Regions from separate parts of the Pseudomonas sp. DC1.2 genome, predicted to be linked through region 1. Evidence: predicted binding sites of a transcription regulator. Region 1 holds the regulator's gene; the other holds the start of a gene.

Region 1 (4,380 bases):
TCAACCCGGGCGGCACGCAAGTGGAACTGATCGACTCAGTACGCATTGCACGCACCGATGAAAAGAACCGCGACACCATTATTACCAGCACCCGTATGACAGTGTTCCCACAGCAGCAATATGCGCAGACCGAGCAACCCGTTAGAATCGACGGCGCTGGCGGGGTGTCATTTGGCACGGGAATGAAAGCGTATTTGAAAGAAAGCAGGATACACCTGCTATCGAAAGTAAGAGGACAGTATGAGGCTCGTTAAAACCCTCCCTATTTTGCTCAGTCTGGGCGCAGCACTGGGAAGCGTGAGCGCCTGGGCTCTGCCGAACGATAGCCAGCAACCGATCCGCATCCAGGCTGACGATGCTCAGCTCGATGACAAGCAAGGGATCGCCACCTATAAAGGTGACGTGATCATCACCCAAGGCTCGATGAAGGTCACCGGCAACACCGTGACCATCACTCGCACGCCGGCCGGCGAAATCGACGTCGTGACCTCCGTGGGCAACCTCGCGTATTTCGAGCAGAAGCAGAAGCCCGACTCGCCGCAGCCAGTTAAAGGCTACGGCAAGACCGTTCAGTACCATGCCCAGCAAAACCGCATCGTGCTGATCGACCAAGCCAAAGTCATCAGCGACGACGGCAGTACCACCGAAGGCGAGAAAATCGTCTATGACACGGTGAAACAGGTGGCTACCGCAGGCCGCGCCAATGGCTCGCCAATCACCACGCCACGCCAACGGATCGACATGGTGATCCCGCCGAAGCAGAAGGCCCAGTAATGGCAACTCTCAAAGCCCAACATCTGGCCAAGAGCTATAAGGGCCGGCAAGTCGTGCGCGACGTCAGCCTGTCCATCGACAGCGGACAGATCGTCGGCCTGCTCGGCCCCAATGGCGCGGGCAAGACCACCTGCTTCTACATGATCGTCGGCTTGGTACAGGCCGATCAGGGCCGCGTACTGATCGACGACCTCGACGTGAGCCACCAACCGATGCACGGCCGTGCAAAGGCCGGTATCGGCTATCTCCCGCAAGAAGCGTCGATCTTCCGCAAACTGTCGGTGGCCGACAACATCATGGCGATTCTTGAGACACGAAAAGAACTCGACAAAGCCGGGCGGCGCCAAGAGTTGGAAAGCCTGCTCCAGGAATTCCATATCAACCACATTCGCGACAACCTCGGCATGAGCCTTTCCGGTGGTGAGCGCCGTCGCGTGGAAATCGCAAGAGCACTGGCCACGGCACCGAAATTCATCCTGCTGGACGAACCTTTCGCCGGCGTTGACCCGATCTCCGTGGGCGACATCAAGCAAATCATCCATCACCTCAAGGCAAAGGGCATCGGCGTCTTGATCACCGACCACAACGTCCGTGAAACATTGGATATCTGCGAAACAGCCTACATCGTCAACGATGGACAACTGATCGCCGAAGGCGATTCTGCAACCATCCTGGCCAACGAGCTGGTAAAAGAAGTTTATCTAGGCCATGAGTTCCGCCTGTAAGCACTGAGGTGCCCGGCAATGGCCTGAGCGTGCGTTCCAATAAAGTTTTTTTATTGCTACAGCGCTCCCGGCAAACACGAAGCTCCAAAGGTGTTCAGCCGATGGCCAGAAAAGCGTATCAGTGAAGCCTTAGGGGTTTTATTGTTACAGCGCTCTAGGCAAACACTTCAGTTTCAGGCATATAATTTGCTTATGTTTGGCGCTCCGGCGCCCTGTAGTGGATGGCGCATGTGCGCCGGCGAATAAGGTGTTAAGCCCCTGCCATGAAACCATCGCTAGTCTTGAGAATGGGCCAGCAGCTGACGATGACACCGCAGCTGCAACAGGCTATCCGCCTGCTCCAATTGTCGACCTTGGACCTGCAACAGGAAATCCAGGAGGCCTTGGAGTCCAATCCGATGCTCGAACGCCAGGAAGAAGGCGACGACTTCGATAACACCGACCCGTTGGCCGACAGCGCCGAGCAGAAACCCAACGCCGACGTTCAGGAACCCTCTTACCAGGAATCCGCCCCAACGGTGGATAACCTTGAGGAAGGCGACTGGAACGAACGCATCCCCAACGAACTGCCTGTCGACACGGCCTGGGATGACGTCTACCAGACTAGCGCCAGCAGCCTGCCGAGCAACGATGACGACGAGTGGGATTTCACCACCCGCACATCGGTCGGTGAAAGCCTGCAAAGCCACCTGCTGTGGCAATTGAATCTTGCACCGATGTCCGACACTGATCGCTTGATCGCCGTCACCCTGATCGACTGCATCAACAATCAGGGCTACCTGGACGAAACGCTCGATGAAATCCTCGAAGCCTTCGACCCGGAACTGGATATCGAACTGGACGAAATCGAAGCCGTCCTGCACCGCATCCAGCAATTCGAACCTGCTGGTATCGGTGCCCGGAACCTGGGCGAATGCCTGCTGCTGCAATTGCGCCAACTGCCCGCCAAGACGCCTTGGCTGGCTGAAGCCAAACGCCTGGTCAGTGATTACATAGATTTGCTCGGCAGCCGCGACTACAGCCAGCTCATGCGGCGCATGAAACTCAAGGAAGATGAGCTGCGGCAGGTCATCGAACTGGTCCAAAGCCTCAATCCACGCCCAGGCTCACAGATAGAGTCCAGCGAAGCCGAATACGTGGTGCCCGACGTCATCGTGCGTAAAGATAACGAACGCTGGCTGGTAGAGCTGAACCAGGAGTCGGTGCCACGCCTGCGGGTCAACGCCCAGTACGCAGGTTTCGTGCGTCGCGCGGACACCAGCGCCGATAACACGTTCATGCGTAATCAGTTGCAAGAAGCCCGCTGGTTCATCAAGAGCCTTCAGAGCCGCAACGAAACCCTGATGAAAGTAGCCACCCAGATCGTCGAGCATCAGCGAGGCTTCCTGGAGTACGGTGACGAGGCCATGAAACCGCTGGTACTGCATGACATCGCCGAAGCGGTGGGGATGCACGAATCAACGATTTCACGGGTAACCACGCAGAAATTCATGCATACCCCACGGGGCATATATGAGTTGAAATACTTTTTCTCCAGCCACGTCAGCACCTCCGAAGGCGGTGAATGCTCGTCCACGGCAATCCGCGCGATCATCAAAAAACTGGTTGCCGCGGAAAATCAGAAAAAGCCGTTGAGTGACAGCAAGATCGCTGGTTTACTGGAGGCACAAGGCATTCAGGTGGCTCGCCGCACCGTCGCCAAGTACCGTGAGTCCCTAGGGATCGCGCCTTCGAGCGAACGCAAGCGGTTGATGTAAGCCACAGCACAGCGTTCCAGTGGCAGGTATTTCTACCTGCCGCTTTATGCACTGGCAACGAAGGAGAAGCTGTATGCAAGTCAATATCAGTGGACACCAGCTGGAAGTGACAGAGCCCCTGCGCGCCTACATAGGCGAAAAACTCAAAAGGCTTGAGGGGCATTTCGACAAAATCACCAATGTGCAAGTCACGATGAACGTCGAGAAGCTGAAGCAGAAAATCGAAGCCACCTTGCATATCCCCGGCGGAGAAGTGGTCGCCAATGCCGAGCATTCAGACATGTATGCGGCCATTGACCTGCTGACCGACAAGCTGGATCGCCAACTTAAAAAGCATAAGGAAAAGACCCAAAGCCTGCTTCAGGGCGCAACCGGTCGTTAACACTCCCTACCCATGATCCGACTTGAAAACATCCTGACCCCCGGCCGTTCCCTTGTGAACGTGCCGGGCGGCAGTAAAAAGAAAGTACTCGAACAAATTGCCAACCTGATCGCCCGCGAAGTGCCGGATCTGGCCATGCAGGATGTCTTCGAGAGCTTGGTTGCCCGTGAAAAACTCGGCTCCACGGGTTTTGGCAACGGTATCGCCATCCCCCACTGCCGCCTCAAAGGCTGCGAAGCGCCCATCAGTGCGTTGATGCACCTGGATGCTCCCATCGATTTCGACGCTATTGACGGCGCCCCGGTTGATTTGCTGTTTGTACTGCTGGTACCGCAAGCCGCCACCGATGCGCACCTTGAATTGCTTCGACAGATCGCCAGCATGCTTGATCGCAAGGAAGTTCGTGATCGCCTGCGTAGCGCCCCGAGTAACGAAGCCTTGTATCAGGTTGTCCTGGACGAGCAAAACGGTCAGTAATCATGCGCTTGATCATTGTCAGCGGCCGGTCCGGCTCAGGTAAAAGCACCGCACTCGATGTCCTTGAGGACAGCGGCTACTACTGTATCGACAACCTGCCGGCAGGCCTGTTACCAGAGTTGGCCGAACGCGCATTGATTCATACCGAGCTAGCGCAACCGCTGGTCGCTGTTTCTATTGATGCACGCAACCTGCCCAGCCATCTTTCGCGCTTTCCCGAATTACTCGAGGAAGTCCGCAGCCGGCATATCCAGTGCGATGTTGT
Region 2 (4,380 bases), 740 kb from region 1:
ATTCTGCGTTACGAACGAGAGCATCTGGTCGGCGGTGGAGATCACCTTGGAGTTCATCTCATAAGCGCGTTGCGTGGTGATCATGTTGACCATCTCTTCAACGGTGCTGACGTTGGACGTTTCCAGCGTGTTCTGCAGCGTGGTGCCAAAACCATTCAGGCCTGGCGTACCGATTTGTGGCGCTCCGCTGGCGGCAGTTTCAAGGAACAGGTTGTTACCCACTGCTTGCAGACCCGCCGGGTTGATGAAATCGGCAGTTTGCAGGTTACCAATCACCTGGGAAGCGGCGGTGCCGGCAACAGTGATGGACACAGTGCCGTCGCGACCGACCGTAAAGGTCTGGGCGTTGGCCGGAATGATAACGGCCGGCTCCAGGGCGAAGCCGCTGGCGTTCACCACCTGACCAGTGGAACTGAGGTGAAACGTGCCGTCACGGGTGTAGGACGTGGTGCCGTCCGGCTGCAGAATCTGAAAGAAACCGCGACCATCGACTGCCAAGTCCAACGGCTGTTCGGTGGTTTGCAGGCTGCCAGCGGTGAAGTTTTTCTGCGTACCGACGATGCGCACACCGGTGCCCACTTGCAGACCCGACGGCAATTCGCTGTCCTGGGTCGACTGGGCGCCTGGCTGACGCTTGATCTGATACAGCAAGTCCTGGAACTCGGCGCGATCACGTTTGAAACCCGTGGTCGAAACGTTCGCCAGGTTGTTGGAAATGGTGGTGAGGTTAGTGTCCTGAGCGGACAGACCTGTTTTGGCAACCCATAGAGCCGGAAGCATTCGATTCTCCTCGTGCGCCTGTTTTACGGCGCGACGTACTAATAATTAGCTGATCTGCAAGACCCGAGCCATGGCCTGGTCATCGTCTTTGGCGGTGTTCATCATTTTGATGTGCAGCTCGAACTGCTTGGACAAAGACAGTACCGAGGTCATTTCTTCCACGGCATTGACGTTGCTCGACTCAAGGAACCCGGACACCAGTTTGACGCTCGCATCGGCTTGCGCCGGCTTGCCATCTTTGGTGTGGATCGAACCATCCAGGCCTTTGGTCATGTTCTTCAGGTCAGGGTTGACCAGCTTGATGCGGTCGACTTCGGCCATCACACGCGGGCCTTCCCCCATCGCACGGATGCTGATAGTGCCGTCTTCGCCGACTTCGACTTGCTGCTCGGGCGGCACGGCAATTGGACCACCATTGCCCATCACCGGCATCCCGTTGCCAGCCCGCAGCACGCCCAACGCGTCCACGTTCAGACTGCCGGTGCGCACGTAGCTTTCGCTGCCATCAGGGCTCTGCACGGCGATCCAGCCATTGCCCGTCACCGCTACGTCGAGGTCTCGACCGGTCTGCACCATCGAACCCGGAGAGAAGTCAGTGGCCGGACGTTCGGTCATCGCATAGGCACGCGACGGAAAGCTGTCGCCGAACACCGGCATCGAACGCGCCTGCTCCAGGTCCTTCTGAAAACCGTTGGTGGAGATGTTCGCCAGGTTGTTCGCATGAGCCTTCTGCGCCAGTGCATTCTGGCTGGCGCCGGTCATTGCCACATAAAGGTACTTGTCCACACTCTTTCCTCTGCATGCCGGACGTTTGCCGCCCACCGCTGTACTGCTGAGCTTTAAGCAATTTGCAGACCAACTTTTTTATGACGGCCCGTAACCCGGCAAACAAAGGGCTTGAGGGGCTCAGAGGGAATAAGGGCATTGTGTCGAAGTCGAAAAACCGGCGGTGTTATGCCGGTAAGTGGCAAGTGCCGGCCTTTGCAGCCGACACAAACATTGTGGGATCGGCGCTCTACGCTTTGCCGACATCGTACTCGCGCAATTTATTGGCAATGGTCGTGTGCGAAACCCCCAACCGCTTGCCCAACTGCCGGCTGCTGGGATGCTCGGAATACAAACGCTCCAGCACCGCTTTCTCGAAACGCCCGACAATCGCCTCCAACCCACCCTCCAGCGAAAAATCGCCCAACGGCTGGCGCACGCCGTAATCCGGCAAGCGGATATGCTCGGCCTTGACCGTGCCGCCTTCGCACAGAGAAACCGCCTGAAACAACACGTTCTCCAACTGCCGCACATTACCCGGCCAATGGTAGTGACTGAGACGTTCCATGGCGGCGGGCGCCAGTTTTGGCAACGGGCAACCGATCTGCCGACTGGCTTGATCGAGGAAGTGCTCCACCAGCGGCGTCAAACCGTCCAGGCATTCGCGCAACGGCGGAATGTGTAGCGAGAGCACGTTTAAACGGTGATACAAATCCTGACGAAACTCGCCTCGGGCGCACAGCTCCGAAAGGTCAACCTGCGTCGCGCAGATCACCCGCACATCCAGATAAACCTCTTCATCACTGCCGACACGACGGAAGCATCCGTCCTGCAGAAAGCGCAGCAATTTCACCTGTAGGCGCGGGCTCATTTCACCAACACCGTCGAGAAATAACGTGCCGCCCGCCGTCAGCTCCAGCAGCCCAAGCTTACCTTCGGCCCGCGCTCCGGCAAAAGCGCCGGGGCCGTAGCCGAACAACTCAGTCTCGGCCATGGACTCAGGCAGCCCGGCGCAATTGAGCGCCATCAGCGGCGATTGACCGCGCGGGCTGGCCAGATGACAGGCGCGAGCCAACAGCTCTTTGCCGGTGCCGGTCTCACCTTCGATCAATAACGGCGCATCCAGCGGCGCCATGCGTCGGGCTTCGCGCACTACCGCGGCCATCACCTTCGAACTCTGGAAGATGCTGTCAAACCCTCGCAGTTCTTGCTTGCGCACGTTGTAGATACGCTCACCTACCCGGTCAGCCCGATGCAACGTCAGCACTGCGCCGGCCATGGCCTCACTGTCGTCGTGTTCCGATTGCAGCGGCGCGATGTCAGCCAAAAATACGTCGCCTTTGACTTTCACCCGCAACCCGTTGATCCGCGATTTGTTGGCGCGCACCAACTCCGGCACGTCGAAATCTTCGGCGTACCGGGACAATGGAATCCCCGGCACCTCGTCCACGCGCACCCCAAGCAACTGTGCCGCCGCGCGGTTGGCAGCAACGATGGAGCCGCCCATGTCGATGGACAGCACCGGAAACTCCAGAGCACCAAGCAACGCATTGAGCTCCATGTGCCGACGTTCACTGGGCATCAGCCCTACACGCTTGACGCCGAACACGCCGGCAATCGCCTCGAACTTCGCACGCAACGCCTGGAACTGAAGGTTGATCAGATTCGGGCAGTGCAGGTAGATCGCATTACCATGCTCCCCTCCCACCTCGCCGCGCGCAACGTTGATGCCGTACTCCACGAGCAGGTTAAGAATGTCGCGCAAGATACCGATGCGGTTCTGACAGTGGACTTTGATACGCATATAAAAGGCCCGAAAAAGCAGTGGTCGAGCACCGTCGCCTGACAGTTTCTGCGGGAGCGCTCAGTTAGTCGTCAAGATTATGTGACAGCCGAGGGGCTTTTCAAACCGGAAAATCTCAATACCTGCGCCACACCGGCCAACACGTAACGAAAACTTTACGAAAACCAAAGATTCTTCCTACGCGCAACTCGAATCACCTGCTGCTTCACCGCAGGCGTTGGAGTATCTCTAGACCTACCGCTGGACATAACAAGAACGAATCCCCCTAGCAGGAGAGCAGCATGAAGCAAACGCACTACGTGGCTCGCGAGCCCGATGCGCAAGGTTTTATCGATTACACCGCCGAAGAACACGCGGTGTGGAATACGCTAATCACTCGCCAACTCAAAGTGCTCGAAGGGCGTGCGTGCCAGGAGTACCTGGATGGCATCGATAAACTGGGCCTGCCCCACGACCGTATCCCGCAATTAAGCGAGATCAACCAGGTCCTGGGTGATACCACCGGCTGGCAGGTTGCCCGAGTCCCCGCACTGATCCCTTTCCAGACATTCTTTGAGTTACTGGCCAACAAGCAGTTTCCGGTAGCGACCTTTATTCGCACCCGCGAAGAGCTGGATTACCTGCAAGAGCCGGACATTTTCCACGAGATCTTTGGCCACTGCCCGCTGCTGACCAACCCTTGGTTTGCTGAATTTACCCACACCTACGGCAAACTTGGCCTACAGGCTTCCAAGGAAGAACGCGTGTACCTTGCGCGCTTGTACTGGATGACCATCGAGTTCGGTCTGGTGGATACGCCCCAAGGTCAGCGCATCTACGGCGGCGGCATTCTGTCATCGCCCAAAGAAACTGTTTACAGCCTGTCGGATGCACCGGAACACCAAGCCTTCGATCCGCTGGAATGCATGCGCACGCCCTACCGCATCGACATCCTGCAACCGCTGTACTTTGTACTACCCAGCCTCAAGCGCCTGTTTGACCTGGCCCAGGAAGACATCATGGGCCTGGTCAAGCAAGGCATGCAGCTAGGC

Evidence for each region. The regulator sigma-54, encoded in region 1, starts transcription at its own class of promoters, with help from an activator protein. The targets are predictions, from matches to a motif close to ANTGGCATNNANNTTGCTNT.
Region 2: the regulator sigma-54 is predicted to act here: its motif matches at 1,621-1,640, upstream of RHM68_RS07545 (flagellar basal body rod protein FlgF).

Annotation. Positions count from the first base shown of each region.
Region 1 covers NZ_CP133782.1:934,957-939,336, reverse strand. The annotation lists gene lptC (LPS export ABC transporter periplasmic protein LptC) at 1-254, shown strand, start outside; gene lptA (lipopolysaccharide transport periplasmic protein LptA) at 241-774, shown strand; gene lptB (LPS export ABC transporter ATP-binding protein) at 774-1,499, shown strand; gene RHM68_RS04085 (RNA polymerase factor sigma-54) at 1,763-3,256, shown strand; gene hpf (ribosome hibernation-promoting factor, HPF/YfiA family) at 3,330-3,638, shown strand; gene ptsN (PTS IIA-like nitrogen regulatory protein PtsN) at 3,651-4,115, shown strand; gene rapZ (RNase adapter RapZ) at 4,118-4,380, shown strand, end outside.
Region 2 covers NZ_CP133782.1:1,670,545-1,674,924, reverse strand. The annotation lists gene flgG (flagellar basal-body rod protein FlgG) at 1-780, opposite strand, end outside; gene RHM68_RS07545 (flagellar basal body rod protein FlgF) at 826-1,566, opposite strand; gene RHM68_RS07540 (sigma-54-dependent transcriptional regulator) at 1,796-3,349, opposite strand; gene phhA (phenylalanine 4-monooxygenase) at 3,631-4,380, shown strand, end outside.